3 regions of the Pseudomonas sp. MHK4 genome follow, and region 2 is predicted to be linked to each of the others. Evidence: riboswitches for the same ligand, from Rfam matches in the RefSeq annotation. Region 2 holds a riboswitch; each other region holds the start of a gene.

Region 1 (10,214 bases), on a different contig from region 2:
AAGCCTGATTGCAGCGTCCCCATCAGCCCGTAGGCCCATTCTTCAGCGTAGCCATTTCGCTCGTCACGCGGCTTGTAGGCATTGCGCGCAGCGCTGTTGCGAGCGCCATGACGGTACTCGCGATGGTCGTAGACCGTGCGGTTGAGCAGGCTCCAGGCGCTGTCCTGGACAAAGCCATTGGATTGCGATTGAGCCGAATCAGCCAGGGTGAACGGACTGGCCAAGGCGAGGAGAAAGGCGGATCGGGGAGGCATTTTCTGGGAGTCCACAAACGAATCAGGATGAACGCAAACGCAGGATCTGCGCGCCGTCAAAGGGGTCGATGAGGTAGTGCGCATGGACGCCGAAGGTGTCCAGCAGGCGCTTGGGAGTCAGCACCTCAAGCGGTTTGCCGAGGGCCACCAGGCGGCCCTTTTCCAGCACGGCCAAACGATCGCAGGTGAGCGCCTGATTGAGGTCGTGCAGTGCAATCACGCTGGTCACCGGCAATGCGTGAACCACCTGCAGGATCGCCAGTTGGTGCTGGATATCCAGGTGATTGGTCGGCTCGTCCAGCAACAGGATGCTCGGGCGCTGGGCCAGGGCGCGAGCGATATGCACGCGCTGACGCTCGCCGCCGGAGAGGCTGCGCCAGGTGCGCTTGCGCAGATGAGTCGCATCCACGTCGCGCAAGGCTTGATGGACGATGCCATCGTCCGCCGCCGACCACGGGCTCAGGGCCGACAGCCACGGCGTTCGGCCCAGGGCGACGGCATCGAACACACTGATCGCATCCAGGGTGTCGGCTTGCTGCTCAACCACCGCCAGGGTTTGCGCGATGGTTCGCCGTGACAGTGACTTGAGGCAGTGACCGTTGAGATGGATGGCTCCCCGACTGGGGCTGCGCACGCCGGCCAGCAGTTTGAGCAGCGTGGACTTTCCCGAACCGTTGGGTCCCACAAGGCCCAGGGTCTCGCCAGCATGAATGTCGAGGTGAATGTCGTGCAGCAACTCGGCATCGCGGATCGAGAATCCGAGACCGGAACAACTCAGCACGGGGTCGTGGAGAACAGGCGCAGGCGCATTCATCGGGCGTTCCTGCGAGCGACCAGGATTAGCGCGAACACCGGCGCGCCGACCAACGCAGTGATCACTCCCACCGGAATCACCTGGCCCTTGATCAGCGTGCGCGAGAGCACATCGGCGGCAATCAGGAACACCGCGCCACCCAGCGCGCTGGCCGGCAGCAGGCGCGTATGCCGAGTGCCCAGCAACAGCCTGGCGGCATGGGGGATGACCAGGCCAACGAAACCGATGGAGCCGACGATCGACACCATGACCGCCGTGACCAGGGCGGCACAACCGATCAACAGAAATTGCACGGGACGTACCGCGATGCCAAGTGAGGCCGCGGAGTCCGCGCCAAAGGTGAAGGCATCCAGCGCACGCCGGTGCCACAGGCAAACCACGAGACCCGCGAGGGCAACCGGTACCGCCAGCCACACCGATGGCCAGCGCACGCCACTGAGATTGCCCAGCAACCAGAACATGATGCCGCGAGCCTGCTCCGAACTGGCCGACTTGGTGATCAGAAACGCCGTCAGCGCATTGAACAGTTGCGACCCGGCAATCCCCGCCAGGATGATCTGCGAGGTACTGCCAGGCGAACCGCTGGCACGGCCGAGCAACACAACGACGGCGAAGGCAGTAACGGCCCCGGCAAACGCCCCGGCCGACATCGAAATCGCGCCGGCACCAAAGCCGAGCAACGCCACCAGCACCGCGCCCGTCGAGGCCCCTGCGGAAATGCCCAGCAGGTAGGGATCGGCCAACGGGTTGCGCAACAGCGATTGCAGGATCACCCCGCAGGTCGCCAGTCCCGCGCCACACGCCGCCGCCACCAGCGCGCGGGTCAGGCGGTAGTTCCAGACGATGCCCTGGTCGATGGGATCGAGGGCGTAGCCTGCCGACCACAGTTTGTTGGCCAGCACCTGGAACACCACCGCCGGTTCAATGTGCGTTTCACCGATGGCCACACCGGCGATCACGGCCAGAAGCAATATCACCAGTGCGAGCAGTGTGCGAATCAGCGTCCTGGTCATTGCGGCAGGTCGTAGCCGTGGAGGGCGGTGGCCAGCGCTTCGAGACCATCGAACGTTCTCAGGCTGGCCTGCATGGCCATGGCGTCGAGGATGATGATGCGGTTGTTCTTCACCGCGTCCATGTTGCGGGTCACGGGGTCGCTGTGCAGGAATTGCAGTTTCTTTTGATAGTCGTCAGCGGGGAAGCGCCGGCGATCCATACGCGCGATCACCAGGAAAGTCGGGTTGGCCTTGGCGATGGTTTCCCAGCCGACGGTTGGCCACTCTTCGTCGGACTGCACCACGTTGCGCACGCCCAGGGTGTTGAGCATGAAGTCGGGAATGCCCTTGTGCCCGGCGACATAGGGGTCGATGTCCAGGCTGGCACTGGAAAACCAGACCAGCGCGCTGGTGTGCTTCAGGTCTTTGCCTTGCACCAGGGCCATGGACTTGGCCAGGCTGGCCTGCAGCTGCGCGTTCAGCTGTTGGGCACGCGCCTGGACATCGAAGATCTCGCCCAGCTGGGTGACGCTTTTGTAAATGCTTTCAATCCGAAACGGCTGCAGACGGGTGCCGTCGGCGCCGACCAGGTTGTCCTTGGACTCGCAGTCCGAGGGCATCAGATAGGAGGGAATCTGCAGTTCATGAAACTGTTCGCGGGTACCGACGGCGCCTTGCGGACCGACCATCCACTCAAGCTCGACAGCGACCAGCTCCGGACGCTTGCCGATCACCGACTCGAAACTCGGCTCGTTGTCGGCCAGGCGCTCGATCCTGTCGTTCTGCGGCTTGTACTGAGCGAGCACATCGTTGAACCACAGTGAAGTGCCGACCAGCTTGTCACCCAGACCCAGGGCAAAAAGCATTTCCGTGCCGGCCTGGCCGATGGTCACCGCCCGTGCCGGGGCGTGGGCGAACGTCAGCGTGCTGCCGCAGTTCTCGACCGTCAGCGGGTAATGGGTCGGTGCGGCGCAGGCGACGGACGTAAGGCCCAGGCCAGTGACGAGGGCGACAAAGCGGGGCAGCAGCATGATGCAATCTCCATTTGAACCGTCTACGGCGCAAGGGTCTGGAAACACATCATCGAGCGCTGCCGAAAGGGCAGTGCAGTGCCCGTCACCTGGGTGACGCGCGCACAAGGATGTCCTCCCCGGACACCCCGCCGGTTAGTGATTGTTGCTTGGCCGGCAGGTCTCCTGACTGGTGCGTCATCGCCTGCTCCAGCCTTCCCGGGATTCGATCCCAGTGGCAGTTCAGGAGCAGGCTCAGCACCTACAGTTGCGGGGGCAGTTCCGTTTGATGCGTTGGCAGCATCACGGATTCCCTATTAATCCCATGTGGAAACCGGCGGCGGCATGGTAGTCGATCATGCCGCCTGAGGCGAACCCAACTCCTGATCAGAAGTATTTGAGCCAGCCGATATCACGCCGACGCGCCTTCAATGCAGCGAACCAGCGCACCGGCAGATACAGCGCCGCAGCCAGCAGCACGGCGGTCAGCCACACGGCCCAGATGCCGTCGAACCCGAAGTAATCGCCCTGGTTCAGACCCAACAACGCCACGCTGATCAGGTACAGCCCTTTCAGCACATAAAGATGGAGCAGGTAGAAGAACATCGGAGCCGCGCCAAAGACCGCCAGGGTGCTGATCCACTTCTGTTGCCGGGCCCGCTCGAAGCCCAGCAACAGCAAGAGCCCCATTCCCAGCGTCAGCCCCAGGAACAGCAGGGAAGGCGGGTATTTGGTGATGTTGAAGAAACTCATGAGGGTGAGCGTGGGGCTGGCATGGACCTGCCAATGTGCCTCGCCATAACCGTTGACCAGGCGCAGGACGACGAAACCGAGCAAGGCGCCGACCCCGGCCAGCAACAGATAACGCTGGCGCAAGGTGGCCGAGGCTGGGCGGGCGAACCAGGGGCCGATGCAGTAACCCAGGGCGATGACGCCGATCCACGGCAGCACCGGGTAGGAACTGCGCAGGCGCAGGCTGTCCGAGAATTCGATCCAGCCGCGATCATGCAGAATGGCCCAGGGCAGGTGCAGCGCCGAACCGACCGGGAAGTGCAGGGGGTCGAGCAGGTTGTGCCCGGCAACGATCACCAGGCCCAGGGCACAGAGGACGGGGCGAGGCAGCCAGGCCAGTGCCGCGAGGGCCATCATGCTGATGCCGATCGCCCAGATCACCTGCAGGTAAATCACGGTGGGCGGGAACTGGAAGGTCCAGGCGAAATTCACCAGGGTGAACTCCAGCACCACCAGGAACAGGCCACGCTTGAACAGGAACGTCGACACCGCGTGGGCGCCCTGGTGCTTTTCACCGTACAGAAACGCTGACAGACCCGTGAGCAGAACGAACACCGGCGCGCACAAGTGGGCGAGCGTGCGGCTGAAAAACAACGTGGGTTCCGTGCTGTCGATGAGCATCGGGTCGGAGACCTGGCGGTGCAGGAAGAACGTCTCGCGCACGTGATCCAGCAGCATGAAGATGATCACCAATCCCCGGAGGGCATCGATGGACATCAGGCGTTGGCTAACGTTGGTGATGGGTGGGTTTTGAACAAGGCTTGTCATTGAAGGTCGCAGGCAGGAAGTATTGATATAACATAACATTTAATTCGAGCAAAAAAAAGCACGACACCACCGCCAGTCCGGTGAGGCATCCTGCTGGATCTTCTCCGAATTGCCCGCCGGGTTGGTGGCGTAGGTGCAGATCGAGTCCTGCCAGTTGACCCCGCCGCCAATGGTCAGCTTGTTGAAAGCACCTGGCAGACGGTAGGTGGTGAAGGTGCGCAGCAAGTGGTCGGGTACAGCGTATGTACGAGTGGGTGTCTTCAGTGACGCCGCTGCGTTCGCCCGTCGCAGTCTCCGTGATTGCGATAGGAGCCAAGGTGACAGGGCTTCCCGTCTCTGCGCGAGGATCGATAGGGCAAGCAGGGGAGGATGGAGGCTTGAGGTTGAGCGACCCGCAAGGCCGCTCAATTCAGGAGGGGTTAAAAAAGAATAAAAGCCGACGCCGTTGTTTGATTCAAGTCCATGTTACCGACCTGCAGTACTTCATATTCAGCACGGACTCCGATGTTGCGAAATACATCAACTTCAACACCGGCACCGTAGGTCAGGTCCACTCCCCTATCGTCATCGGCGGCATTGCCGTCAGCATCCCATGCATGGGCACCGACAATGCCGAATACTCGAACCCGATCTCCCAACGGAAAGCCGAGATGGGCACTGGCCTGGACAGACTTGCCGTCGAAATCCAGATGCTTGTCTTCGAACTGGCCGAGATCGACGAAGGCGCCTTCGAAGGCCAGATAGCCGTTGAGTCGATAGCCTGCAAACACCTTGTAACTGGTGTCTTCATCGTTCAAATGGACTTTGTCGGTTTCAATACTGCTGACACCGGCACCAAGATATAAACCTTTATCATCAGCGAGCGCCTGAAAAGACAACAACGAAAGCAGTGAAACGAAGCCAAGGTTTCGAAATAGCATGTGAGGCAGGGTCCTTCTACAGTTGTCGATGGGTGTTGACTGAAAATTTGATTGATCGTGAAGACTGATTGAAGTCATTGATTGATATTTCTCAGTCACCGCAAAGTGTTAATAGGTGTTAACCAGCCAGGCCAGGGCGACGCCCGATAAATAGGCGGCCAGGCAAAAGATGACTTTCTGTTTGAGTGGTAGCGAATTCAATCGATAGCGCATGCTTATCCCCTTGGGTAGATGCAAGCATGCTGACCATTCAGGCGGTTGGATGAAAATTAATGATTGTTATTTTGCGATTGCTGCCAGTGTTGCGGAGTTGCGCCTGGCGGTTTCCGAAGGTGTTTCTCCATAAGCATCCTGATACGCCTTGGAAAACCGACCCAGATGATGAAAATTCCAATACATGGCGGTTTCGGTAACCGTTGGCCAGGTGTTGGCGATCAAGTCCCGGCGGACACGGGCGAGTCTCAGCTTTTTAATGTAAGCGATTGGCGAAATCCCGAATGTTTCGACGAAACCATGGTGCAGGCTGCGAGTGGTCGTTTGCAGGTGCTTGACCAGCGCCTTCATGTTGAGCGACTTTTTTGTATTTTCATGAATGTATTGCATGGCTTCTAATGCGATCTTTCTTCTTCGCGGGGGAGTCGTCGCGGATCGGCCAACAGGTATCAGGGCCCGCAGCAGAGAAATCAGCAAGGCACTTTCAGCTGCTGAAATCTCAGCGCAGCTGAGCGGTTGCAAATGAGGCGGGTGGGCGTCAATGGAGTAGGCGTTGATCGCCTCAATGGCAGATTGCACCAACTTGAAATGTGCAACCTGGAAGCGCTGCGCCTTTCGATCCCGCAGCATATCGACGCAGGAATGATTTCCAAGGCAATGTACGTAATGTTCCAGAGTCGTGGTCAGGGTGAATAGCGTTTCATTCGGCTCGCAGGTGTAGTGCATGGGCTCGCCGCTATACATCACGATGATTTCGTTAGGCCACAAATGATGATTATTGACCGTGGGTCGACCCACCGAAGCCTGTGAAATGGCCAAGGTTACAAAGCCCCGGGGGACAGAACCCATCAGGGTGACGGTTGAATCAAACTCCAGTCGACTGCATTCAAGCCTGGTGCCCTCAAAGAGCTTATGCTGCCTGATATGTGCTTCGTGCTCCAAGGGAGCGAGGCTCAGTTGCCAACGGCCAACTGTTCTATCGGGTTTGTCCGCAGCGGTGGACGTTACATGAAAGACTTCATCAGGGATCATGATGCTCATGGAATGGAACGCTCTTCAGCTAAAGGGACAGTGCCAGGATTTTTCTCGGGCATCGACAGCGCCGCAGTAAAGACGTACGCGTCGCTCTCGGATACTTCCACCAGGCCTTGCAGTTTTTCGGGTGCCAGTTTCGAACCGAAGATGGCGGTTTTTTGGCTCGCCGGGCTGATGGCTGCCGCATCAAAAGCAAAAAAATCCTCAGCACGATAGGCTGTGACAATCCTGTAATCGGACTTTTCATCGTTCAGCTTGTTCTTGTTGCTTTCAATGCGCGTCAGGTCGGCGCCATAGAGTTCCTTGTCATCAGCCAGGGCCTTGAGAGACAGCAATACACCAAAGGATACGGTAGCGAGGTTTTTTAGCAGCATTGACGTGCATTCCTTGTTGATGATGTTAGGCAGTGCCTGCGGATAGTCCTGCTCCCACGATGCTGGTTGAAGTCAAAAACTCATATTTTGCTTAAACTGGAGTCAGCGACAGGTCGTGACTCTGATTGTTGATTTTGTGGCGGGGCAGGCAAGTCGCTACCAAAAGCATCTTCATTATCATCATGGGCTTCCTTTTCAGAATAGATTTTCAAGTGCTTGAGCTTGATTGTTTCGTTTGGGCTCAATTCCAATTCGTAGAGTTCGATTTGCGTACGGCCGATCGAATACTCATTGTGCGCTGCTGAAGGAAACGATATTGCAGCCAGCGCTAGAATTGCCAGGATCCTGGTTATCATTGATTTGACGGCTCGGGGGAAATGTTCAACTGGCGTGTGGAGTCGGCATTTGCGCTGATGTCAGCAGGAACGACTCCCAGCGCTACAAAGGCGGGATGTTGCGGGGGGAGGGGGTTTGATTCAAATTAGTAATTATTATTTTTGTTCTGATTTGATGGCTTGCAGATGGCTCAGTGATTCATGCAGCGCAAGCGGCCAATGTCATGCACATAAAAACACACGGCGTTCTTATCGGCGGTAGGGAGCAACTCGTAGTTGAGGACAGCGCCTTCCTGCAGGACGAATTGACGCCTGAAAAACAGATCAGGCGTCTTTTCAATGGCGAATAATTCGTTATCCTGGCTAAGTTTGACGTTGCTGATCTTTATTTGCACATGATGTTTGCTTTCCCGGACAATCTGCGCCGAGATGGTCGCATTACGAATCTTGCCGTTCAGGCTTTCAATAGTGGTCTGTGTCAATCGGCCATGGCCGATGGTCAAATACTCTTCAGTATTGAGTTGATTGGAGTCCTCCAACCATTGTCGGGTCATGGTTTGATAACTGATATTTTCCATGTAATAAGATGGCGAATAGGTCAAGGAAAAGACACAGGTGGCGTTAATGATTGCGAGGACTATCCAGTGAACAGTTGAAGCGGTCATTGACTTCATAGGGTGGCTTCCAAACATTGCCGGATCATCGGGGCAAGGTCTTTTTGCTCGCTATTCAATTGCAGGTTTGCAGTGCTTAGATCCGGACGAACGCACGAAACAGAGTAATTTGATTTAAACAGGTTCAACCACACCTCGCCTTTCAAATTTGCCGCAAGCTGTTCTACCTGGGTCGCCGAAAGATCCCTCAGCGATTGAGCCTCGGCGACGCTCTGGGCAACGGCATGGATGACCAGTTCGTTGTGTTTCACGCTCAAGACTTCAACTCTCGTTGAGTCGAAGCCAGAGTGGAAACCTGTGTAGGCGCATACCGCCAAGGTCAGGACATAGCCTATTAACTGGGCTTTTGTCAGGAAAGTAGATTTCCTGGTCTTTTGCGCAGGCACCGGTAGATCATCATTGCCGTAGGGCGCTGGCTCTTCAATCGCAGGCACAGGCGCAACGTCTTGCGAAGGCGTCGGGAGACTTGTGGGGACATCGACTACATAGAGACGGTTGAAGCAATAGCCTCTTCGCGGAACCGTCATCAGGATCTCGTGATCACGACTGTCGTTGAGAATGTTTCTAAGAGAGAAAACCGCCTGGTTCAAACTGCCAGAGGCGACGACTCGGTCATTCCAGGTGTAGTCGATGATCTCCTCACGACTTTTGGTCTGGCCGGGTTCCATGAGCAGCAGCTCCAATAGACGCGATTCTGCTCTGCCTATCGTAGTGCTTTGTACTTCTCCATGGGGTGTGGTGAGGGTAAGCAAGGCGGTGTCTGGATCGAAAAGGGCCATGGCACCATTTTTCAATGTGAAGGCGTAGCGCATGGGAGTCCTCCGTTCAGGTGGTTCTGGCTGAGTATAGAGACGGTTTGAGAGGCCGATTTGACGCTGTACATTCTTGTCGAAGGGAACGGCTATGAGCGGGGCCGGTGATGATGCGCGGATCGAGTGACCGGCGCTATCCGAAAACTGCAAGGTGGGCGAGCCTTACTTCGCCCTTTGCGATCCAAAGATCGGACATTCCTGATGGCAGGTTTTTTTTGCCTGTTTCTATACTGGCCACCCACATTCAAAGGTTTAAGCGCTACCGCCATAAAAACAACAAAGCTGTAAGCAAACTCCGGATAAGCTGCGGAACTCTGGCTTGTTCGGGTTTTAAGTATCTGCATTTTGCATAGTTGAATAATAAGAGCGGCGTTCAAACCGGTTCACACGGCTTGGCGCTACAACATCTTCTATAGCTATTAATCAGAGCCTGACAAATGAACTTCTATGACATCATCGGTTATGACCGTGACGGAACTGTTCGTGAACTTGATACAGCGCTAAACAAGGGGACTCTCACCACCAGGGATGTGACGTTTTCAGCACTGGGTTTTAATGCTCCCGGCTGGATTGCCGCCTCTTCGATGTCGATTCTTTACTCGATATCGGGCCACCATGCGCCGCTGGCCATATTGATTGCGTACTTCTTTCCCATGCTGGTCATGGCGTTCTGCATGATCTCCCTCACTCGCCAGGCCCCCTCGGCAGGCGGCGTCTTTACCTTCACCTCGCGTTTCCTGCATACCAGCGTCGGGACCATTCTCGGCTGGGCGTACTCGGTGGCCTGCACGGCAGTGATGGCCATGTGTGCAATTATCGGCACTGAATATATCCAGGCGCTGTTCCCGTCCCTGGCGGGTGCGCTCAATGCCAAGTTGATTGGTACGGGCATGGTCCTGGTCTTCCTGGCCATCTCCTGCAAGGGCGTCAATGCCACCGCGAAAATCGCCAGCATCTTTCTGATTTTCGAGATCAGTGTCGTTGCCGGGCTCGGGTTGATGGGCATCATCGACCCTCAGGTGCCGGACCTGTCGGTGCTGTCCATGTACACGCCAGAAGGGCCGGGCAGTTGGTCAGCCATCGGGCCAGGAGTGCTGTTCGGCGTATGGATGCTCGCCAACTTCGATTCGGCGATCAACTACATCGAGGAGTCGCGGATTCCGGTTCGAACCGTGCAGCGCTCCATGTTGCTGGTTTTGACTTCCGCCTTTGTCATCTACA
Region 2 (10,214 bases):
GCAGGGGGCGAACTCTTTGGGTTTACTGGCATTTTACTGGCGTTGCCAGTGGCGGCGGTCGTGATGGTGCTGCTGCGCCATGTGCATGATTTGTATAAGGATTCTGATATGTACAGTGGTGTTGACGATCCAGAGCTGTAGACGGGGTCACGGGCAGCCCGGGTAGACCCCGGCGGGCTGCCCGCAGCGCCAAAGAATCTGTCATAAAACCGGTGCGCTAACGCAAACCTTTGATTTTGCTTGTGGTCTGTCGCATTGTGCGGTCGGCTTCACGGGTATAAACTTCGCAAACTTTACACAGAGGCCACTAACGGTTCCTTTGGAACTGTTCAGTCAGCATGAAACCGATTCAGCTGCCCCTAGGTGTGCGTCTGCGTGACGACGCCACCTTCATCAACTACTACCCAGGCGCCAATGCCGCTGCACTCGGCTATGTCGAACGTCTGTGCGAAGCCGACGCCGGCTGGACCGAAAGCCTGATTTACCTTTGGGGCAAGCACGGGGTAGGGCGCACGCATCTGTTGCAGGCCGCGTGCCTGCGTTTTGAACAGATGGGCGAACCGGCGGTGTACCTGCCGCTGGCCGAGTTGATGGATCGCGGCATCGAAATTCTCGACAACCTCGAGCAATACGAACTGGTCTGCCTGGACGACCTGCAGGCGGTGGCAGGCAAGGCTGACTGGGAAGAGGCGTTGTTCCACCTGTTCAATCGGCTGCGTGACAGTGGTCGGCGTCTGCTGATCGCCGCATCGACTTCGCCGCGTGAGCTGCCGGTAAAGCTGGCGGATCTCAAGTCGCGCCTGACCCTGGCGCTGATCTTCCAGATGCGCCCACTCTCCGATGAAGACAAGTTGCGCGCCCTGCAACTGCGTGCGTCACGTCGCGGCCTGCACCTGACCGACGAAGTTGGACACTTTATCCTGACCCGCGGTACCCGCAGCATGAGTGCGCTTTTCGAACTGCTTGAGCAACTCGACCAGGCCTCCCTTCAAGCCCAGCGCAAGCTGACCATCCCGTTCCTCAAAGAGACGTTGGGCTGGTAGCCAAGGCCCCGTAAATCCAAGGCCCGCGGCGATATATCAAAAATTTCGGACGGCAAAAAATCCGCTTTTCTGCGCAGCGCAGACTGCGTAAGTGTCTAGAATGGGCTTTAGCGCTTAGATGTCAGCGAGAAACCAAGAAGTCACAAAAAGTTCGATTGAATTTGCAAATGAGGATGATAGCGGGCATAGTCTCGGCTTCTTGACATTAATCAGCCACGGTCGTGCCCATGCTAAATCGCTTTGCACCCCTCGTGCCCCTCGCACTCGTTACCCTGTTGTTCGGTTGCGCTGCCCACACGCCAGTGTCCGAGCAAGCACATCAACAGCAGGTTCAAAATTCCGCTACCGCCCAGTCTTCCGCGCTTTATCAGCAAGCGCTTGAACAGGAAGAAGCGGCCACCGAAAAAGAACTGGCCAGCTTTGCCAACGGCAAGTCGTACCAGCTTCCGGTCCTGGCCGACAGCATCCTCGAACGCGGCATGTCCCTGATCGGTACCCGTTACCGTTTCGGCGGTACCTCCGAAGCTGGCTTCGACTGCAGCGGTTTCATCGGTTATCTGTTCCGTGAAGAAGCGGGCATGAACCTGCCACGCTCTACCCGCGAAATGATCAACGTGGACGCACCGCTGGTTTCGCGCAGCAAGCTCGAGCCAGGCGACCTGTTGTTCTTCGCCACCAACGGTCGTCGCGGTCGTGTGAGTCACGCCGGAATCTACCTGGGCGACAACCAGTTCATCCACTCCAGCAGCCGCCGCAGCGGCGGTGTGCGCATCGATAGCCTGGGCGACAGCTACTGGAGCAAGACCTTCATCGAAGCCAAGCGTGCTCTCGCGATGGCGCCTGCAGCGACTCCAATCGTCACTGCCCGCAAGTAAGCGTACTTTTCGTGAGGCGAACTTAAAGTCTTACTTGAAGTTTGGCTGATAAGCGCTAAAATTCTGATCATGAATGATGGCAAACCGCCTGCGTACTCCGCAGGCGGTTTTCTTTTCTGCACTCGCGCAGAAAAAAGCCGCAGCCCTGATCAGGATGCTCTGCTATGACGATGTCGGCCCGCCTCGCAATCATGCTGTTCGCAGCGCTGCTCAGCGCTTGCGCCAGCCGTACCCCGCCACCCGCGCCAGTGGTGCGCGCACCCATCGTGTTCGGTCCCGCCCAGGCCTTTTCTCCGGAAGCGGAAGACGTACTGTTTCGCGCGTTGGGGTTGGTCGGTACGCCTTATCGCTGGGGCGGCAATACACCGGACTCCGGATTCGATTGCAGTGGCCTGATTGGCTACGTCTACCGAGACGTTGCCGGAATTTCCCTGCCGCGCACCACCCGCGAAATGATTTCCATGCAGGCGGCCAATGTCGGCAAGGAAGGCCTGCAAACCGGTGACCTGATTTTCTTCGCCACCAATGGTGGCTCCCAGGTCAGCCATGCCGGGATCTATGTCGGTGAAGGGCGTTTCGTCCATGCGCCGGCCACGGGTGGCACGGTCAAGCTCGACAGCTTGTCCAAGGCTTATTGGCAGAGGGCCTACCTGAGCGCCAAGCGTGTACTGCACCCCGAGCATCTGGCGCGCAATCCGTAATCGCCAGAGGGAGTTGTCATGACCGCCCGCACGCTCAACCTCGACGATTCGCTCTATCAATACCTGCTCGACGTTTCCCTGCGCGAAACGCCAGTGCTCAAGCGCTTGCGCGACGAAACCCAGGCGCTACCCATGGCGCGCTGGCAGGTGGCTCCGGAACAGGGGCAGTTTCTCGCCTTGCTGGTGAAGCTCATCGGCGCACGGCGTGTGCTGGAAGTCGGTACCTTCACCGGATACAGCGCCCTGTGCATGGCGGCGGCATTGCCGGATGACGGTGGGCTGATCTGCTGTGACATGCCCGGCGACTACAACGCCACCGCCCGCCGCTATTGGCAGGAGGCCGGTCTGTCCGGGCGCATCGATCTGCGATTGGCGCCGGCGCTGGAAACCCTGGGCAGTCTGGACGAGCCAGGCCAGTTCGACCTGGTGTTCATCGATGCCGACAAGGCCAATTACCCGGCCTACCTGGAGCATGCGCTACGGCTGTTGCGTACCGGCGGGCTGGCAGTATTCGATAACACGCTGTGGAGTGGTCGGGTGCTTGAGGGTAACCCCGAAAGCGCCGATACCCGCGCTATCCAGGCGCTTAATCGTGCCTTGAAGGATGACGCGCGGGTGGATTTGTCGCTGTTGCCGTTGGGGGATGGCTTGACGCTCTGTCGTAAACGCTAAAGATCGCATGCATCCTGCAGGAGCGAGCTTTCTCGCGAAAAACCAGAGAGCACCGCGGGGTGTCAGGCTCCCCGCGTCATCGTTGACCTCCATCGCGAGCAAGCTCGCTCCTACAGGTGTTTGTGTGCAGGTCATTGCACGGCTGACACCCGCCACACCTTGTTCCCCACATCATCGGCCACCAGCAAATCCCCTTGCTGATCGATCACCACGCCCACCGGCCGGCCCATGGCCTTTTCCTCGTCATTCAAAAAACCGCTGAGCACCTCCACCGGTTGTCCGCTCGGCTTCCCGGCGCTGAACGGTACGAATATCACTTTGTAGCCGCTGTGCGGCTTGCGGTTCCATGAGCCATGCTGGCCGATGAAGGCGCCTTCCTTGAACTGCGCCGGCAACGTGTTGCCTTCGGCAAACGTCAGGCCCAGTGAGGCCGTGTGCGGGCCGACCGCGTAGTCCGGGGCAATCGCCTTGGCCACCAGGCCGGGGTTTTGCGGTTCGACGCGAACATCGACGTGCTGGCCGTAATAGCTGAATGGCCAGCCATAGAAGGCGCCATCCTTGACCGAGGTGATGTAGTCCGGCACCAGGTCGCTGCCGATTTCATCGCGCTCGTTGACGGCCGTCCACAGCGCACCGCTTTGTGGCTCCCAGGCCATGCCGTTGGGGTTGCGCAGGCCTGAAGCGAAGATCCGGTGGTTGCCGGTGGCACGGTCCACTTCCCAGATAGCCGCGCGTCCTTGTTCCTGGTCCAGGCCGTTTTCACCGACGTTGCTGTTGGAACCCACCGTCACGTACAGCTTGCTGCCGTCCTTGCTGGCGATGACGTTCTTGGTCCAGTGGTGATTCAGGGTCCCACCTGGCAGGTCGACGACTTTGATCGGTGGTGACTTTATCGCCGTGTCGCCCTCTACATAGCGAAAGCGCAACAGTCGGTCGGTGTTGGCCACGTACAGGTCATTACCGACCAGGGTCATGCCAAAGGGCGAGTTGAGGTTTTCCAGGAACACCGTGCGGGTTTCGGCGATGCCATCATGGTTGCTGTCGCGCAGCAGCGTGATGCGGTTCGGGCTTGGCACGGAGGCACCGGCGCGCCCCATGACTTTCTTGGTGATCCAGCCCTTGATGCCTTTGTTGTCATCGGGTTTGGGCGGGGCGTTGGTTTCGGCGACCAGCACGTCGCCATTGGGCAGCACGTACAGCCAGCGCGGGTGATCGAGGTTCTCGGCAAATGCGCCGACCTGGGTGCCACTGGCCGCCACGGGTTTGGCGCCGTCCGCCCAGCCGATGGCCGGGGCGATGTTCATCGTCGGAAACAGTGTCTTGTTGGGTTCCGGGAGCTTGGGGGATGGCCCGATGCCGTCGGTGACTTGCAGGCGGGCGGATTCGCCACAGGCGGCGAGCCCTCCCGCCAGCGCGATAACGAAAACCAGCTGGGACGTGCGCATTGCTGACCTTCCCTATGAATGAGGTGACTTAAATCATAGAGAAGCGCGGCGGCCCGATGGTTCAACCTCAGCCGCGAGCTTCCTTGAGCAGCAGGGCAACACCGGGGTGGTAGTGACCGGCTTCGTTGCGCAATTTGCGATAGGCATAAGGGAAATACCAGGCCACGGCGCAGCTGTGCTCCTTTTGCAGGTCATCGACCATGTCCTGCAGTTCTTCCGGAGTAGCACCTTGCTGGCTCTTGTGCGGTGCGACGAACAGGCAGCCGATTTTCAGGTCGCTGGCGTAGCTGATTTTTTTCGCGTCGCTGGTGATGTCCAGAAGGGCCTGGGTCAGGTTCAGGCTGTTGACCCGTGGCCAGCGTTGCGTGGTCTGCAGCCAGGCGCGCGCTTCGGGCGTGGCGATAAACAGATCCGCGCGGCCGTTGCGTTCGCCTTCTTCGGTCTGTTTACGGGTGGGCGATTGTTGCAGGGTGATCATCTCGGCCATCCAGGCCGCGGCGGACAGCAGGCCGAGGTTGGCTTTTTCGTCGAGCCAGTAGGGCGTCTCGTTGTCGCCGCGCACGGCGTTGTAGCGGTCGATACAGTCGAACCAGCGTTCCAGGACCGGACGCAGGAATTCCAGTTTCGGATTGCTGATGATCATGCCTTGCATGGGGTTCACCCTTGTTATTGTGTTGTGGCTATTTGATATCACTGCCGTGAGTGTGGCACAAGATTGACGTCACTTTATTGAGGGGTGGCAGTTATTCGTTGCGCCACCGCGTCTTCAATTGACGCTCCACCCCCAACCCTCTAACCTTCGCCGCTTGTTTCAGGTGCTCTGTGACTTGGGTCGACAGAGTGAAACAGGGAAGCCGGTGAGTTGAGCGCTTCAGTCGATGAAGCCCTGCGATCCCGGCGCTGCCCCCGCAACGGTAAATGAGTGAAAACTGCGTCTGAAGCCACTGTGTCGATCGTTGATGCGGGAAGGCGCGCAGTCCGGCATTACGCCGCTCATGAGCCCGGAGACCGGCCTGATCCATCCAAGCGGCATCACGGTGGGCGATGCCAGGCTTCTTGCCGTCTATTCTTGTGCCTGCCCGCCGTTAATCCTGCCTCAACGGAGAGCTCCCCCATGTCTGATACCCCTGATCGTGACGAACGCCACCTGGCGCGCATGCTGCGCAAAAAAGCCGTGATCGACGAACGCATCGCCAATTCCCCGAACGAATGCGGCCTGCTGCTGGTGTTGACCGGCAACGGCAAAGGCAAGAGCAGCTCGGCCTTCGGCATGCTTGCCCGTGCCATGGGGCACGGCATGCAGTGCGGTGTGGTGCAGTTCATCAAGGGGTGCAACAGCACCGGCGAAGAGTTGTTCTTCCGGCGCTTCCCCGAGCAGGTGCGTTTTCATGTGATGGGCGAGGGCTTCACCTGGGAGACCCAGGATCGCCAGCGCGACATCGCGGCGGCCGAAGCGGCCTGGGCGGTGTCGCAGCAACTGCTGCGCGACCCATCGATCGGCCTGGTGGTGCTGGACGAACTGAACATCGCCCTCAAGCACGGCTATCTCGATCTCGATCAGGTGCTCAGTGATCTGCAGGCGCGTCCGCCCATGCAGCATGTGGTGGTCACCGGTCGCGGCGCCAAGCCGGAGATGGTCGAACTGGCTGACACCGTCACCGAAATGGGCATGATCAAGCACGCCTTCCAGGCCGGTATCAAGGCGCAAAAAGGCGTCGAGCTGTGAATCAACCTCGACATTGCCCGGCGGTACTGATTGCCGCGCCGGCCTCCGGCCAGGGCAAGACCACCGTGACCGCCGCGCTGGCCCGCTTGCATCGCAACCAGGGCCGCAAGGTGCGGGTATTCAAGTGTGGCCCGGATTTTCTCGACCCGATGATCCTCGAGCGCGCCAGTGGTGCGCCGGTTTATCAACTGGACATGTGGATGGTCGGCGAGCAGGAAAGCCGTCGCCTGTTGTGGGAGGCCGCCGCCGAGGCTGACCTGATCCTGATCGAAGGCGTTATGGGGCTGTTCGACGGAACGCCGTCCAGCGCCGATCTGGCGCGGCATTTCGGCGTGCCGGTGCTCGGGGTGATCGACGGCACGGCCATGGCCCAGACCTTTGGCGCGCTGGCCCTGGGCCTGGCGCGCTATCAGCCGGACTTGCCGTTTGCCGGCGTGCTGGCCAACCGCGTGGGCACCCTGCGCCATGCGCAACTGCTCGAAGGCAGCCTGACCGAAGGCCTGCGCTGGTACGGCGCCCTGTCCCGGGAAACCGGGATCGAGTTGCCGAGCCGCCACCTGGGCCTGGTGCAGGCCAGCGAGTTGAACGACCTGGACGTGCGCCTCGATGCGGCGGCCGACGCCCTGGCCAGCAGTTGCGAAGTCGCGCTGCCACCGGCGGTGACCTTCGCCGCGCCGGATGTGATCGCGGCCGAACCGCTTCTGGCTGGCGTGCGTATTGCCGTGGCCCGTGACGAAGCGTTTGCGTTTACCTATGGCGCCAGCCTGGATTTGCTGCGGGCGATGGGCGCCGAGCTGCGGTTTTTCTCGCCGATCCGTGACGCTGGTTTGCCCGAGGCAGACAGCTTGTATCTGCCGGGTGGTTATCCGGAATTGCACCACGTAGCGCTGTCGCAGAACACCTCGATGCTGGCGGCGATCCGCGCGCACCACGCGGCGGGCAAACCCTTGCTGGCGGAATGTGGCGGGATGCTTTATCTGCTCGATTCGCTGACCGATGTCGAGGGTACGCGCGCGGAACTGGTCGGCTTGTTGAAGGGCGATGCGGTGATGCAAAAGCGCCTCGCTGCATTGGCGTTGCAAGCGGTGGAGCTGCCGGAAGGTTCGCTGCGTGGGCACACTTATCATCATTCTCTGACCACCACCGAACTGACACCGATTGCCCGTGGCTTGAGCCCTAACGGCGGGCGCGGGGCGGAGGCGGTTTATCGTGAGGGGCGGATGACGGCCTCTTATGTGCATTTTTATTTTCCGTCCAATCCATCGGCGATTGCTGCTCTATTTGTGCCCGACCTTGAAGCCGCCATCGCGAGCAAGCTCGCTCCTGTAGGAGCTGGCTTGCCAGCGAAGAGGCCATGACCGACAACGCCTTCTGCGAAGCCGAACGCGATGCGGTCTACCGCGCCATCGCCGAGCGCCGCGACATGCGTCACTTCGCTGGCGGCACCGTCGAGCCCGAATTGCTACGGCGCCTGCTCGAAGCCGCGCATCAGGCGCCGAGTGTCGGCCTGATGCAGCCCTGGCGCTTCATCCGCATCAGCGATCGCGCCTTGCGCAGCCAGATCCAGGTCCTGGTGGAACAGGAGCGCGTGCGCACCGCCGAGGCCCTCGGTGAGCGCACCGACGAATTCATGCAGCTCAAGGTCGAGGGCATCAACGACTGCGCCGAAGTACTGGTCGCCGCGCTGATGGACGATCGCGAGCGGCATATCTTCGGTCGTCGGACCTTGCCGGAAATGGACCTGGCCTCGTTGTCCTGCGCAATCCAGAACCTCTGGCTGGCGTCCCGCGCCGAAGGGCTGGGCATGGGCTGGGTCTCGCTGTTCGAACCGCAAGCCCTGGCGGACCTGCTGGGCCTGCCGCCGGGTGCCAAGCCCCTGGCGATTCTCTGCCTGGGACCGGTCAAGGCCTTTTATCCGGCGCCGATGCTGGTACTCGAAGGCTGGGCGCAGGCGCGTCCGCTGAGTGAGCTGTTGTATGAAAACTATTGGGGAGTGAGTCAATGAGTGTGGCGTTGTTGAGTATCGCCGCAGTGGCGCTGGATGCGCTGCTGGGTGAACCCAAACGCTGGCATCCGCTGGTGGCGTTCGGCCGATTTGCCGAGCGCATCGAGCAACGTTTCAACGGTGGCGGTCGCGGCTGGCGCAGCCATGGGGTCACCGCATGGGTGATCGCCGTGTTGCCACTGACCCTGTTGGCCACGGCATTGTCCTGGGCACCCTACGTCGGCTGGGTCGTCGAGATCCTCGCGCTCTATTGCGCCCTGGGCATGCGCAGCCTCGGCGAGCATGTCGAACCTGTGGCCAAGGCCCTGCGCAGCGGTAATCTTGAAGAAGCGCGCCAACGCGTGAGTTATCTGGTCAGCCGTAAGACCAGCGACCTGGATGAAACCGCCGTCGCCCGCGCCGCCACCGAATCGGTGCTGGAAAACGGCAGTGACGCAGTGTTCGCCGCCTTGTTCTGGTTTGCCGTGGCCGGTGCGCCGGGCGTGGTGCTCTATCGTTTGAGCAACACCCTGGACGCGATGTGGGGCTATCGCAACGAACGCTTCGAGCGTTTCGGCTGGGCGGCGGCGAAGATCGACGACGTGCTCAACTACATTCCAGCGCGCCTGGTGGCGTTGACCTACGCGCTGCTGGGCAAGACCCGTCTGGCGTTGAAATGTTGGCGCACCCAGGGGCCGACCTGGGATAGCCCGAATGCCGGCCCGGTGATGGCGGCGGGTGCCGGTGCGTTGGGGGTCGAGTTGGGCGGGCCGGCGATTTATCACGGTGAACTGCATCAGCGCCCGCAGCTGGGCGAGGGCGTGCCGGCCGATGCCGACGCCATCGACCGCGGCTGGCAGCTGGTCCAGCGAGGGGTATGGTTGTGGCTGCTGATTTTGTGCGTGGGGGCTGAATTTTATGCTTGAACACGGCGGACGACTGCGCAAGGCGGCGCACGATTACGGCATCGACGAAGCCGAATGGCTCGACCTGTCCAGCGGCCTGGCGCCCTGGCCGTTTCCGGTGCCGGACATCCCGCTGCGCGCCTGGGCGCGGTTGCCGGAAACCGATGACGGCCTGGAGCAGGCAGCCTGCGACTATTACGGCACTCTGCAGGCATTGCCGGTGGCCGGCTCGCAGATGGCCATCCAGTTGCTGCCGCGTTTGCGCAGGGCGGGCAAGGTCGGCGTACTGTCGCCCTGTTATGCCGAGCACGCCGAGGCATGGCGGCGCAATGGCTACATCGTGCGCGAGGTGCTGGAGCAGGAGGTCGACTTTTTCGTCGATAGCCTCGACGTGCTGGTGGTGGTCAACCCGAACAACCCGACAGGGCTGAACCTGACGCCCGCGCGCCTGCTCGACTGGCATTCGCGCCTGGCCCCGCGCGGTGGCTGGCTGGTGGTGGACGAGGCCTTCATGGACAACACGCCGCACCTGAGCGTGGCGCCGTTTGCCCATCAGGTCGGCTTGATCGTGTTGCGCTCCTTTGGCAAGTTTTTCGGCCTGGCCGGGGTGCGCCTGGGTTTTGTCCTGGCTGAGCGCAGGCTGCTCAAGTTGCTCGCCGAGCAAGTCGGGCCGTGGGCGGTCAGCGGGCCGACCCGGGTGCTGGGCCAGGCGTGCCTGCGCGACACCGAAGGGCACACGCGCCAGCGGGAGCGCGCCGATGAGGCCAGCGCGCGGTTGGCCACCTTGTTGACACAATACGGCTTCGAGCCCCAGGGCGGGTGCGCCCTGTTCCAATGGCTGATCACCGAGCGTGCCGAACTGC
Region 3 (10,214 bases), on a different contig from region 2:
ATACTAGGACTTTGTCCGGCGCGATGATTGGCGTAAACTGCGTCCAAGCCTGCGAGGAGTTTCCATGACCGCTATTACCATCACCGACGCCGCCCACGATTACCTGGCTGATCTGCTCTCCAAGCAGAACACCCCGGGCATCGGCATCCGCGTCTTCATCACCCAGCCTGGCACCCAGTACGCCGAAACCTGCATTGCCTACTGCAAGCCGGGCGAAGAAAAACCCGAAGACACGGCGTTGGGGCTGAAAAGCTTCACCGCCTACATCGACCACTTCAGCGAAGCGTTCCTGGACGATGCCGTGGTCGACTACGCCACCGACCGCATGGGTGGCCAGCTGACCATCAAGGCGCCCAACGCCAAAGTGCCGATGGTCAACGCCGACAGCCCGGTCAACGAGCGCATCAACTACTACCTGCAAACCGAGATCAACCCGGGGTTGGCCAGCCACGGCGGCCAGGTCAGCCTGATCGACGTAGTTGAAGACGGCATTGCCGTGCTGCAATTCGGTGGCGGTTGCCAGGGCTGTGGCCAGGCCGACGTGACCTTGAAGGAAGGCATCGAGCGCACCTTGCTCGAGCGTATTCCCGAGCTCAAGGGTGTGCGTGACGTGACCGACCACACGCAGAAAGAAAACGCCTACTACTAAGGTGTTCGCTGCGAAAAGAAAAAACGGCGCCCCGTGAGCGCCGTTTTTTTATGGGATAAATTCAATGGCCTCATCGCTGGCAGGCCAGCTCCTACATTGGAACGTGGTCACCTGTAGGAGCTGGCTTGCCAGCGATGAGGCCCTATGGCCGATACAAATGTGCATGCCCCGCACGATACAGCGACGACTCGCTGAAATGCTCGCTGCCCAATACCCGACCCACCAGAATCAACGCCGTACGCCGAAACCTCTTGGCTTCGACCTTCCCGGCAATATCCTCAAGCGTTCCCACCACCCAATCCTGATCCGGCCAGGTCGCCCGGTGAATCACCGCAATCGGGCAATCGGCGCCGTAGTGTGGCAGCAGCTCCTCGACGATTTTTGCCAGGTGATTGACCCCCAGATGAATCGCCATGGTCGCCCCGTGCTGCGCCAGGCTGACCAGTTCTTCTCCGGCGGGCATCGCGGTCTTGTCGGCGTAGCGAGTCAGGATCACGCTTTGTGACACGTCCGGCAAGGTCAGTTCCGCGCCCAGAAGCGCCGCGCAGGCGGCCGTTGCGGTCACGCCGGGAATGATTTCAAACGCAATATCCAGTTCACGCAGATGGCGAATCTGCTCGCCGATGGCGCCATACAGGCTCGGGTCGCCGGAATGCACGCGGGCCACGTCCTGGCCATTGGCGTGGGCGGCCTTGATCAGTTCGATGATCTGTTCCAGGTGCAGTTCGGCGCTGTTGACCACCTGTTCGGCGCAGTGTCCTTCCAGTACTGCGGCGGGCACCAGCGAGCCGGCATAGATGATCACGGGGCAGCTGCGAATCAGCCGCTGGCCCTTGACGGTGATCAGTTCGGGGTCGCCGGGACCTGCGCCAATGAAGTAGACGGTCATCGTCGGTTCCTGTTGGAAATAGGGGAAAGGCAGGCTTCAGATGAAGATTGCTCATGATCGAATGCGTGGACTATCGGGGATTTTACGCGGCGCCGGCCAATGCCAGGGTGGCCTGGGCATATTTCTGTCGCGGGATCAGCAATTTGGCCGGGGCATTGGCCAGTTGTTCGGCCAGGGCCAGTGCGGCACTTTCCGCCACGCCATAGCACCCGGTACGTTCAAAGGCGATGTCCGAATGGTGACTGAGTCGGGGTTGATAACCTGCCAGTTGCTCACTGCTGAAATACATCATCTGCAGCCCAAGCTGTTCGGCCAGTTCGATCAGGGCCGGTTCGCCGCGCTTCAGGTCGATGCTGGCCAAGGCCTTGATCTGATGCAGTTCGATTTGGTGCGCTTGCAATGCCTGGTCGAGCAATGCCCGCAACGTACTGACGGGGCAGCCGCGCTGGCAGCCCAGGCCGACCACCAGGGTCGGCGCTGTGCTGAGATCCGTCATGCGTGGTATTGACCGTCGCTCTTGCGGCGGAACAACCAGGCGCTGATCAGACCCAGGGCCAGCCAGAACGCCACGTTGGTCAGCTGCGAAGCGATCTTGAACTGGGCTTCCAGGGCTTCTGGCGCGAGCATCGAATGCACTTGCGGTTGCGGTGCGCCAATTACATGGGGGACGGCGAGGATCGCCACGCCGAGGACCTTCATCAGCCAGTGACGGCTGAATACGATCAGGGCGATACCGACTGCGGTGGACGCTGCGGTTGCGATCCACCAGATCTGCCGTTGCGCCAGATCCGCCGCCGCGGTGCCCGGCAGCTCAGGCGGCAAGCCAAGGGTCGGCGCCAGGACGAAGGTGGCGTAACCGGCCAGGCCCCAGAGCAGGCCCTGGGAGGTTTTGGTCGGCGCGCGCAAGGTATAGAGGCCGGCGAGCATCAGGGCGAAACCGACTGCCACCACCAGGTTGCCGCCCGTGGTCGACAGCACGCGCTGCCAGCCGTCTTCCGGCTCCCAGGCTTCGGCGTCGTGAGTGTGGGCAGCGACGCCCGCGGCGTGTTCGTGGACTGCAACGGCGGCAGGTTCGGATTTTTCGTAGGTTTCGGCCTGCAGGATCAGCGGCGAAACCCAGAAGCTCTGCAGCAGCGTCAGCAGCAGGGCGGCCAGCAGCCCGGTGAAACCTGCGGTTTGCGCAATACGCTTGATCATGTCGGCAGGTCTCAATGGCACGGGAATGCGGAGCTGTGGCGGGTATCGTGAGCGGCGTTGTGCACGGCTTCGATGTGCGAGAAACCGGCGAAATAAACAAGGCACGCGCCGAGGATCGACGCGCAAATAGCGGCGGTCAGGCGTTGGGACAGGGTAGTGGTGCTGCTGGTGGTGCTGTGGCCGGTGCTACTGATGATCGACATGGCGCTTCCCTCTGTTCTGTCAGCGGGGAATAAGAGCGCAGGCAGGACCCCGCACGAGCGAGCGCGCAGAAGTCCGAACAGCGCCCGCCCACCGCGGGTTTGTTGATTCAGTGATCGTGTTGGTCACTTTGTGTTGCGGGCCGGTCTCCGGGCTCACGAGGGGCGCAGGCGTTAGCCTTGACCTGCAAGCGTCACCTTCCCATGCCGCATTGGCACAGTGGATCTGACGCTTCGCTCGCTTACCGTTGCGGGGGCAGCACCGGACTGACATGGCTTTAGAGTAAAGCACATGATTCACCGGTTTCCCGTTTCACCCTGTGAAGGGCACCCGTAACAAGGTGCGTAGGAGAGCATGGGTGAGGGATTCGCGTCAATTGGCAAGCGTTCTCAACTTGGAACCGAGTCAATCTCATGTGAACATTGACCCGCCCCATTACCATGCGTAGCCTTGCGCTTTCGAGGTTCTTCGGCGCTTGTCGAAGCTAAGAAGGGAACGCGGTCAATGCCGCGGCTGCCCCCGCAACTGTGAACGGTGATGTTCGCTGCCACGCCACTGCACGCTCAAGTCCGAGCCCGCGGGAAGGCGCAGCGAATGCCAGGCTCCAAGGCCAGCACACCGTCAGCCAGGAGACCTGCCTCGATACAGATTCTCACTACAACCGGGCGGGGTGATCCGGTGGCGAACGCTTCTGGCGCGCTTGTGCGTGGCCGGTTCTCGTCCCGTATGCCCGCCACCTTGCCAAAGGGCATCCGATGAAAACACTGGCCAAACTCCCCGTCACCATCGTCACCGGCTTCCTCGGCTCGGGCAAGACCACCTTGCTACGGCACATGCTCGACAACGCCCAGGGCCGCCGCATCGCGGTGATCGTCAACGAGTTCGGCGAACTGGGCATCGACGGCGAAATTCTCAAGCAGTGCTCCATCGGTTGCACCATCGATGAAGCCAATGGCCGCGTCTATGAACTGGCCAACGGCTGCCTGTGCTGCACCGTGCAGGAAGAGTTCTTCCCGGTGATGCGCGAACTGGTGGCCCGTCGCGGCGATCTCGACCACATCCTGATCGAAACCTCCGGCCTGGCCCTGCCCAAACCGCTGGTGCAAGCCTTCCAGTGGCCGGAAATCCGCAGTGCCTGCACCGTTGATGCGGTGATCACCGTGGTCGACAGCCCGGCTGTGGCGGCGGGTACTTTCGCCGCGTTCCCGGACCAGGTCGACGCCCAGCGTAAACTCGACCCGAACCTGGACCACGAATCGCCGCTGCACGAGCTGTTCGCCGACCAGTTGTCCAGCGCCGACCTGGTGATCCTCAACAAGGCCGACCTGATCAGCCCGGAAGACCTGGCCCGTGTGCGCCTGGAAGTCGCCGAAGAATTGCCGCCTGCGGTGAAAGTCATCGAAGCCAGCAGCGGTCGCCTGCCGCTGGACGTGCTGATCGGCCTCGGCGCCGGTTCCGAAGAACACATCGACAGCCGTCACAGCCATCACGATCACCACCACGACGATGAGGATCATGATGACCACGATCACGACGCCTTCGATTCGATCTCCATCGAACTGCCGCAAGCCGACGAAAGCCTGCTGATGGATGCGCTGACCCAACTGGTGGTCGAGCACAGCATCCTGCGCGTCAAGGGTTTCGCGGCGATCCCGAACAAACCGATGCGCCTGCTGATTCAGGGCGTGGGCACTCGTTTCGACAAACATTTCGACCGCCAGTGGGGCGCTGAAGAACTACGCACCACGCGCCTGGTGTTGATCGGCCAGGCATTGGATGCAACAACGCTCGAAGCGCAATTGCGCGCCGCGCTCAGCGTGTAACCCATGCACCTGCTCAGGACCCAGCCCGGCGGATTCGTGTCGGACGACAACATTGCCGACCTTGGACAAACCCCCGCCGAGCTGGTGATCCTGTGCAGCGGCGACTCCAGCCTGGCACTGCTTGCCGAAGCGGCGCAGCAGTTGCCCGACGATTACCCGAGCGTGCGCCTGGCCAACCCGATGCAGGTGCAGAACCATGCGTCGGTCGATCTGTATGTCGACGAAGTACTGCGCCACGCCAAAGTCATCCTTATTTCGCTGCACGGCGGCATTGCCTATTGGCGTTATGGCGTCGAGCGGTTGGTGGAGCTGTCGCAGCGCGGCGTGCAGCTGATCCTGGTGCCTGGCGATGATCGCCCGGACCCGGAGCTCAGCGACCTCAGCACCGTGGGCCCTGAGGATCGCGACCGCCTTTGGCAATTCCTGCGCCAGGGTGGCATGGGCAATGCCCTCGACTTTTTCCGCTGCCTGGCCAATCGCTGGCTGGATCGCGAGTACGCCTGGGCCGAGCCGCAAACCCTGCCGCGCACGGCGATTTACCACCCGCGAAAAAGCCCCGCGCAACTGAGTGACTGGCAAGCCGACTGGCAGACCGGTCAACCGGTGGCGGCGGTGCTGTTTTACCGCTCGCACTTGCAGGCGGCGAACACCGCTTTCATCGATGTTTTCTGCCAGCGTTTGCAGGCGGCGGGGCTTAACCCGTTGCCGATTGCGCTGGCCAGCTTGAAAGAGCCCGGCTGCCTTTGCGTGGTCGAGGACTGGCTGGATGAAGTCGAGGCAGGGGTGATTCTCAATACCACCGGTTTCGCCCAATCCAGCCCTGAAGCACCACATTTGCGACCGTTTCGCCGTAATATCCCGGTGATCCAGGCCATTTGCGCCCAGGACAACGAACCGGGCTGGCGCGCCAGTGAACAGGGTCTCGGCCCGCGGGACCTGGCGATGCACATTGCGTTGCCGGAACTGGACGGGCGCATCATCAGCCGGCCGATCAGCTTCAAGGACCTGGCCTGGCGCAGCGAGCGCAGTCAGTCCGACGTGGTCTGCTATCGCGCGCAGCCGGAACGCATGGACTTTGTCGCGCAACTGGCACGGCGCTGGATCGAGCTGGCGCGGGTGCCCAACGGGCAAAAACGCATTGCGCTGATCCTGGCCAATTACCCGACCCGCGATGGTCGCATCGGCAACGGCGTCGGGCTCGATACCCCGGCTGCGGCGCTGAATATCCTGCGGGCGCTGCATGAAGAAGGGTATCCGCTGCCAGCCAAGTTGCCCGACAGCGGCACTGCGTTGATCCAGCAGTTGCTCGGCGGCGTCAGCAACGACCTCGACACCCTCGACCAGCGTCCGTGCCAGCAAAGCCTGGCGATGGACGACTATTTGCGCATGTTCAATGCCTTGCCCGAAGCCAACCGCCAGGCCGTGCTGGAGCGCTGGGGTGCGCCCGACAGCGATCCGATGTGCCGTGGCGGGCGAATGATGATCGCTGGGTTGCGCTTTGGCCTGACCTTTGTTGGCATCCAGCCGGCGCGGGGTTATCAGGTGGACCCGAGTGCGGTTTACCACGACCCGGACCTGGTGCCGCCCCACGGCTACCTGGCGTTCTATTTCTGGTTGCGCACCACCTACGGCGCCCACGGCGTGATCCACGTCGGCAAGCACGGCAACCTGGAATGGTTGCCGGGTAAAGGCGTCGGGCTCTCGGAGCACTGCTGGCCGGATGCGCTGCTCGGGCCACTGCCGAACATCTATCCGTTCATCGTCAACGATCCGGGCGAGGGCGCCCAGGCCAAGCGCCGCACGCAGGCAGTGATCATCGATCACTTGATGCCACCGCTGACCCGCGCCGAAACCTACGGTCCACTGCGCAACCTCGAACTGTTGGCCGACGAGTATTACGAGGCGCAGTTGCTCGACCCGCGCCGTGCCCGGGAGTTGCAGCGCGACATCCTGCAACTGGTGCGCGACACCCACATCGACCGCGAACTGCAGTTGGACGAAAAGCTGGACAGCGATGCCGATGCGGCGATCTGGCTGCCGCGCCTGGACACTTACCTGTGCGACTTGAAAGAGTCGCAGATCCGCGATGGCTTGCACGTGTTTGGCGAGTCCCCGGTGGGGCGGCTGCGCATCGATACCTTGCTCGCGCTGCTGCGCATTCCCCGGGGCGATGGCCGTGGTGCGCAATCGAGTCTGCTGCGGGCGCTGGCCAAGGCGTTCGCGCTGGGCTTCGATCCGCTCGATTGTGCGCTGGCCGAGCCGTGGGTTGGGCCGCGTCCGAGCGACTTGTTGTCGATCAGTGATGAGCCCTGGCGCACCACCGGCGATACCCGCGAACGTCTCGAACTGTTCGCCACACAACTGATCTCCTGTGGGAGCCAGCCTGCTGGCGATGGAGTGTCAGCCACATTGATGTCGACTGACACTCCATCGCCAGCAGGCTGGCTCCCACAGGAGGCGAGTTGGTCTGAAGTGAACGCCATCCTCGACCACCTGCGCGAAGTCGTCGCCCCCAGACTGGATGCCTGTGGTCCCGCCGAGATGCGCGGCCTGCTCGATGCCCTCAGTGGCCGTTTCGTCCCTGCCGGCCCGAGCGGCGCACCCAGTCGCGGTCGCCTGGACGTGCTGCCCACCGGGCGCAACTTCTATTCGGTGGACGTGCGTAACCTGCCGACCACCACCGCGTGGCGCATCGGTTTCCAGTCGGCCAACCTGATTCTTGAGCGCCATCTGCAAGACCATGGCGATCACTTGCGCCAACTCGGCCTGTCAGTCTGGGGCACCGCGACCATGCGCACCGGCGGCGACGACATCGCCCAGGCCATGGCGTTGATGGGCGTGCGCCCGGTCTGGGCCACCGGCAGTCAGCGGGTCGACGACTTTGAAATCCTGCCGTTGAGTCTGCTTGATCGACCGCGGGTGGACGTTACCTTGCGTGTATCGGGTTTCTTCCGCGATGCCTTTGCCAATCTGATTCGCCTGTTCGATGCCGCAGTGCAAGCGGTGGCCGAACTGGACGAGCCAGACGACCTCAATCCCTTGGCCGCCAAGGTTCGCGCCGAACGTCAGGCGCTGCTGCAATCGGGGATGGATGAAGACGCTGCCAGGCGACAGGCCGGATGGCGCATCTTCGGTGCCAAACCCGGCGCCTATGGCGCGGGTGTCCAAGGCGCCATCGACGGTCGACTGTGGCAAAGCCGCGAGGACCTGGCCGAGGTCTACCTGAACTGGGGCGGCTACGCCTACGGCGGTTCCGACGAAGGCACCGCAGCCCGTGAGCAGTTCTCCCGGCGCCTGGGTCAGGTGCAAGCAGTGCTGCAAAACCAGGACAACCGCGAACACGACCTGCTCGACTCCAATGACTACTACCAATTCCAGGGCGGCATGCTGGCCGCCGTGGAAAGCCTGCGTGGCGAGGCGGCCGCCAGTTATCACGGCGATCACAGCCAGCCGGACCTGCCGAAGATTCGCACGCTGAAGGAAGAGCTGAACCGGGTCATCCGCTCCCGGGCGGCCAATCCGAAGTGGCTCGATGGGGTCAAGCGGCACGGCTATAAAGGCGCCTTTGAAATGGCGGCGACGGTCGACAACCTGTTCGCCTTCGACGCCACCACCCAGTTGATCGACGATCACCAGTACGCACTGCTGGCGGATGCCTATTTGCTCGATCCGGGCACTCGGAATTTCGTGCGTGAGCACAATCCCCATGCCCTGCGCGACATGACCGAGCGCATGCTCGAAGCGCAACAGCGGGGCATGTGGAAAGAGCCGGGGGACTACCGCGAGGCGCTGGAAAACCTGTTGCTGGATATAGAAGAAGACAACTGATCACCGCAAAACCTGTAGGAGCAGGCTTGCCCGCGAAGGCGGTCTGTCAGTCAACGAAGCTGTTGAATGTGCTGGCCTCTTCGCGGGCAAGCCCGCTCCTGCAGGGGTTGAGGTGCATGAGATATTGTTGAAAGATCACCGACCATGACCGAGATTGAACAATGACCGACACCCCCCATTTCCCGCTTTCCGCCGTGGTCGGCGCCGACGATCTGAAACTCGCGTTGTACCTGACCGCCATCGACCCGAAGATCGGCGGCGTATTGATCGAAGGCCCGCGCGGCATGGCCAAGTCGACCCTCGCCCGCGGCCTGGCGGACCTGTTGGCCAGCGGCCAGTTCGTCACCTTGCCCTTGGGTGCAACCGAAGAACGCCTGGTCGGCACCCTCGACCTCGACGCGGCCCTGAGTGAGGGGCGCGCGCAATTTTCCCCCGGTGTGCTGGCCAAGGCTGACGGCGGCGTGTTGTATGTCGACGAGGTCAATCTGCTGCCCGATCATCTGGTTGACCTGCTGCTCGACGTGGCCGCCAGCGGCATCAATGTGGTTGAGCGCGACGGTATTTCCCATCGGCATTCGGCGAAGTTCGTGCTGATCGGCACCATGAACCCGGAAGAGGGCGAGCTACGTCCACAACTGCTCGATCGCTTTGGCTTGAACGTCGCCCTGAGTGGCCACACGGCCCCGACCGAACGCGGGCAAATCATCCGTCGGCGCCTGGATTTCGACAGTGATCCGCAACGATTCTGCGCCGAATGGGAGAGCCAGCAGCAGACGTTGCGTGAGCGCTGCGAAACAGCGCGCAGCACATTGGCGAGCATTCCCCTCGACGATGCAGCGTTGGCGCAGATTACCGAGCGCTGCTTTGCCGCCGGTGTCGATGGCCTGCGCGCCGATCTGGTCTGGTTGCGCGCGGCGCGAGCGCATGCGGCGTGGCGCGGGGCTACATCGATTGGCATCGATGATATCGACGCGGTCGCCGAGTTTGCCCTGCGCCATCGTCGTCGAGAACAGGCTCCACCTGCACCCCAACAGAACCAGGCTCAGTCCACCCAGAATTCCAATCCCGGCGAAGGACAGGGCCAGTGGGGCGAAATGCCCGCTCAGGCGCTGCCGGTGGGTGCGCGACGTGAAGTGCCGACCTGGCCAAAAAAGCCCTAGGCATTCGCCCTCGATCTGATGCGGGGGCGAATGCCAGACCTCGTGCCGGACGACTGGATCACGGCAAGCAGGGTAAACGTCACGCGACCCATGGCGGCTCGATCAATTGGCCAGGCACGCTGCTCAACGGCCGGCCGCGTCAGCGCCAGGACCTGTTGTTCCAGCAACGCACGCGCTCGCCCCATGAACTGTGGCTGGTGATTGTCGATGCGTCGGCGTCCACCCGGCGTCATCAAGCCTTGAGTGATGCCAAGGGGTTACTGGCACAGTTGTTCGACGACGCCTACCGCCAGCGTGCGCGCCTGGCCTTGCTGACGGCCAGCGGTGCGCTGCCGAAGTGGCAGGTGCAGGGGCTGAAAGCGTCGACGGGTTTGCGCCAATGGCTCGATGGCTTGGGCGCCGGTGGTGGTACGCCGTTGCTGGCGGCGCTGGGTGAAGCGGGGCGCTGGCTGGCCGTGCGGCAAAAG

The links. A riboswitch is a leader RNA that binds a small molecule or an ion and turns the genes downstream of it on or off. The one in region 2 is predicted to bind cobalamin.
Region 1: linked by a shared signal. The riboswitch ahead of ACYP2Q_RS00575 (ABC transporter substrate-binding protein) and the one ahead of cobO (cob(I)yrinic acid a,c-diamide adenosyltransferase) in region 2 are both predicted to bind cobalamin.
Region 3: linked by a shared signal. The riboswitch ahead of ACYP2Q_RS16925 (CbtB domain-containing protein) and the one ahead of cobO (cob(I)yrinic acid a,c-diamide adenosyltransferase) in region 2 are both predicted to bind cobalamin.

What each region holds. Positions count from the first base shown of each region.
Region 1 covers NZ_BAAIAK010000001.1:114,281-124,494, forward strand. The annotation lists gene ACYP2Q_RS00560 (OprD family porin) at 1-254, opposite strand, end outside; gene ACYP2Q_RS00565 (ABC transporter ATP-binding protein) at 277-1,068, opposite strand; gene ACYP2Q_RS00570 (FecCD family ABC transporter permease) at 1,065-2,081, opposite strand; gene ACYP2Q_RS00575 (ABC transporter substrate-binding protein) at 2,078-3,091, opposite strand; cobalamin riboswitch at 3,230-3,424, opposite strand; gene ACYP2Q_RS00580 (DUF1624 domain-containing protein) at 3,458-4,630, opposite strand; gene ACYP2Q_RS00585 (hypothetical protein) at 4,670-4,855, opposite strand; gene ACYP2Q_RS00590 (outer membrane beta-barrel protein) at 5,050-5,550, opposite strand; gene ACYP2Q_RS00595 (AraC family transcriptional regulator) at 5,830-6,804, opposite strand; gene ACYP2Q_RS00600 (hypothetical protein) at 6,801-7,172, opposite strand; gene ACYP2Q_RS00605 (hypothetical protein) at 7,699-8,181, opposite strand; gene ACYP2Q_RS00610 (winged helix-turn-helix domain-containing protein) at 8,178-8,993, opposite strand; gene ACYP2Q_RS00615 (APC family permease) at 9,431-10,214, shown strand, end outside.
Region 2 covers NZ_BAAIAK010000002.1:156,965-167,178, forward strand. The annotation lists gene ACYP2Q_RS05670 (AI-2E family transporter) at 1-141, shown strand, start outside; gene hda (DnaA regulatory inactivator Hda) at 339-1,043, shown strand; gene ACYP2Q_RS05680 (C40 family peptidase) at 1,271-1,918, shown strand; gene ACYP2Q_RS05685 (C40 family peptidase) at 2,083-2,619, shown strand; gene ACYP2Q_RS05690 (O-methyltransferase) at 2,638-3,291, shown strand; gene ACYP2Q_RS05695 (PQQ-dependent sugar dehydrogenase) at 3,423-4,736, opposite strand; gene ACYP2Q_RS05700 (hypothetical protein) at 4,804-5,388, opposite strand; cobalamin riboswitch at 5,533-5,767, shown strand; gene cobO (cob(I)yrinic acid a,c-diamide adenosyltransferase) at 5,851-6,462, shown strand; gene ACYP2Q_RS05710 (cobyrinate a,c-diamide synthase) at 6,459-7,820, shown strand; gene bluB (5,6-dimethylbenzimidazole synthase) at 7,817-8,467, shown strand; gene cbiB (adenosylcobinamide-phosphate synthase CbiB) at 8,464-9,372, shown strand; gene cobD (threonine-phosphate decarboxylase CobD) at 9,365-10,214, shown strand, end outside.
Region 3 covers NZ_BAAIAK010000006.1:94,974-105,187, reverse strand. The annotation lists gene ACYP2Q_RS16950 (acyltransferase family protein) at 1-7, shown strand, start outside; gene nfuA (Fe-S biogenesis protein NfuA) at 65-649, shown strand; gene cobM (precorrin-4 C(11)-methyltransferase) at 792-1,538, opposite strand; gene ACYP2Q_RS16935 (cobalamin biosynthesis protein) at 1,621-2,034, opposite strand; gene ACYP2Q_RS16930 (CbtA family protein) at 2,031-2,735, opposite strand; gene ACYP2Q_RS16925 (CbtB domain-containing protein) at 2,747-2,938, opposite strand; cobalamin riboswitch at 3,060-3,285, opposite strand; cobalamin riboswitch at 3,381-3,592, shown strand; gene cobW (cobalamin biosynthesis protein CobW) at 3,692-4,759, shown strand; gene cobN (cobaltochelatase subunit CobN) at 4,763-8,587, shown strand; gene ACYP2Q_RS16910 (ATP-binding protein) at 8,749-9,747, shown strand; gene ACYP2Q_RS16905 (vWA domain-containing protein) at 9,867-10,214, shown strand, end outside.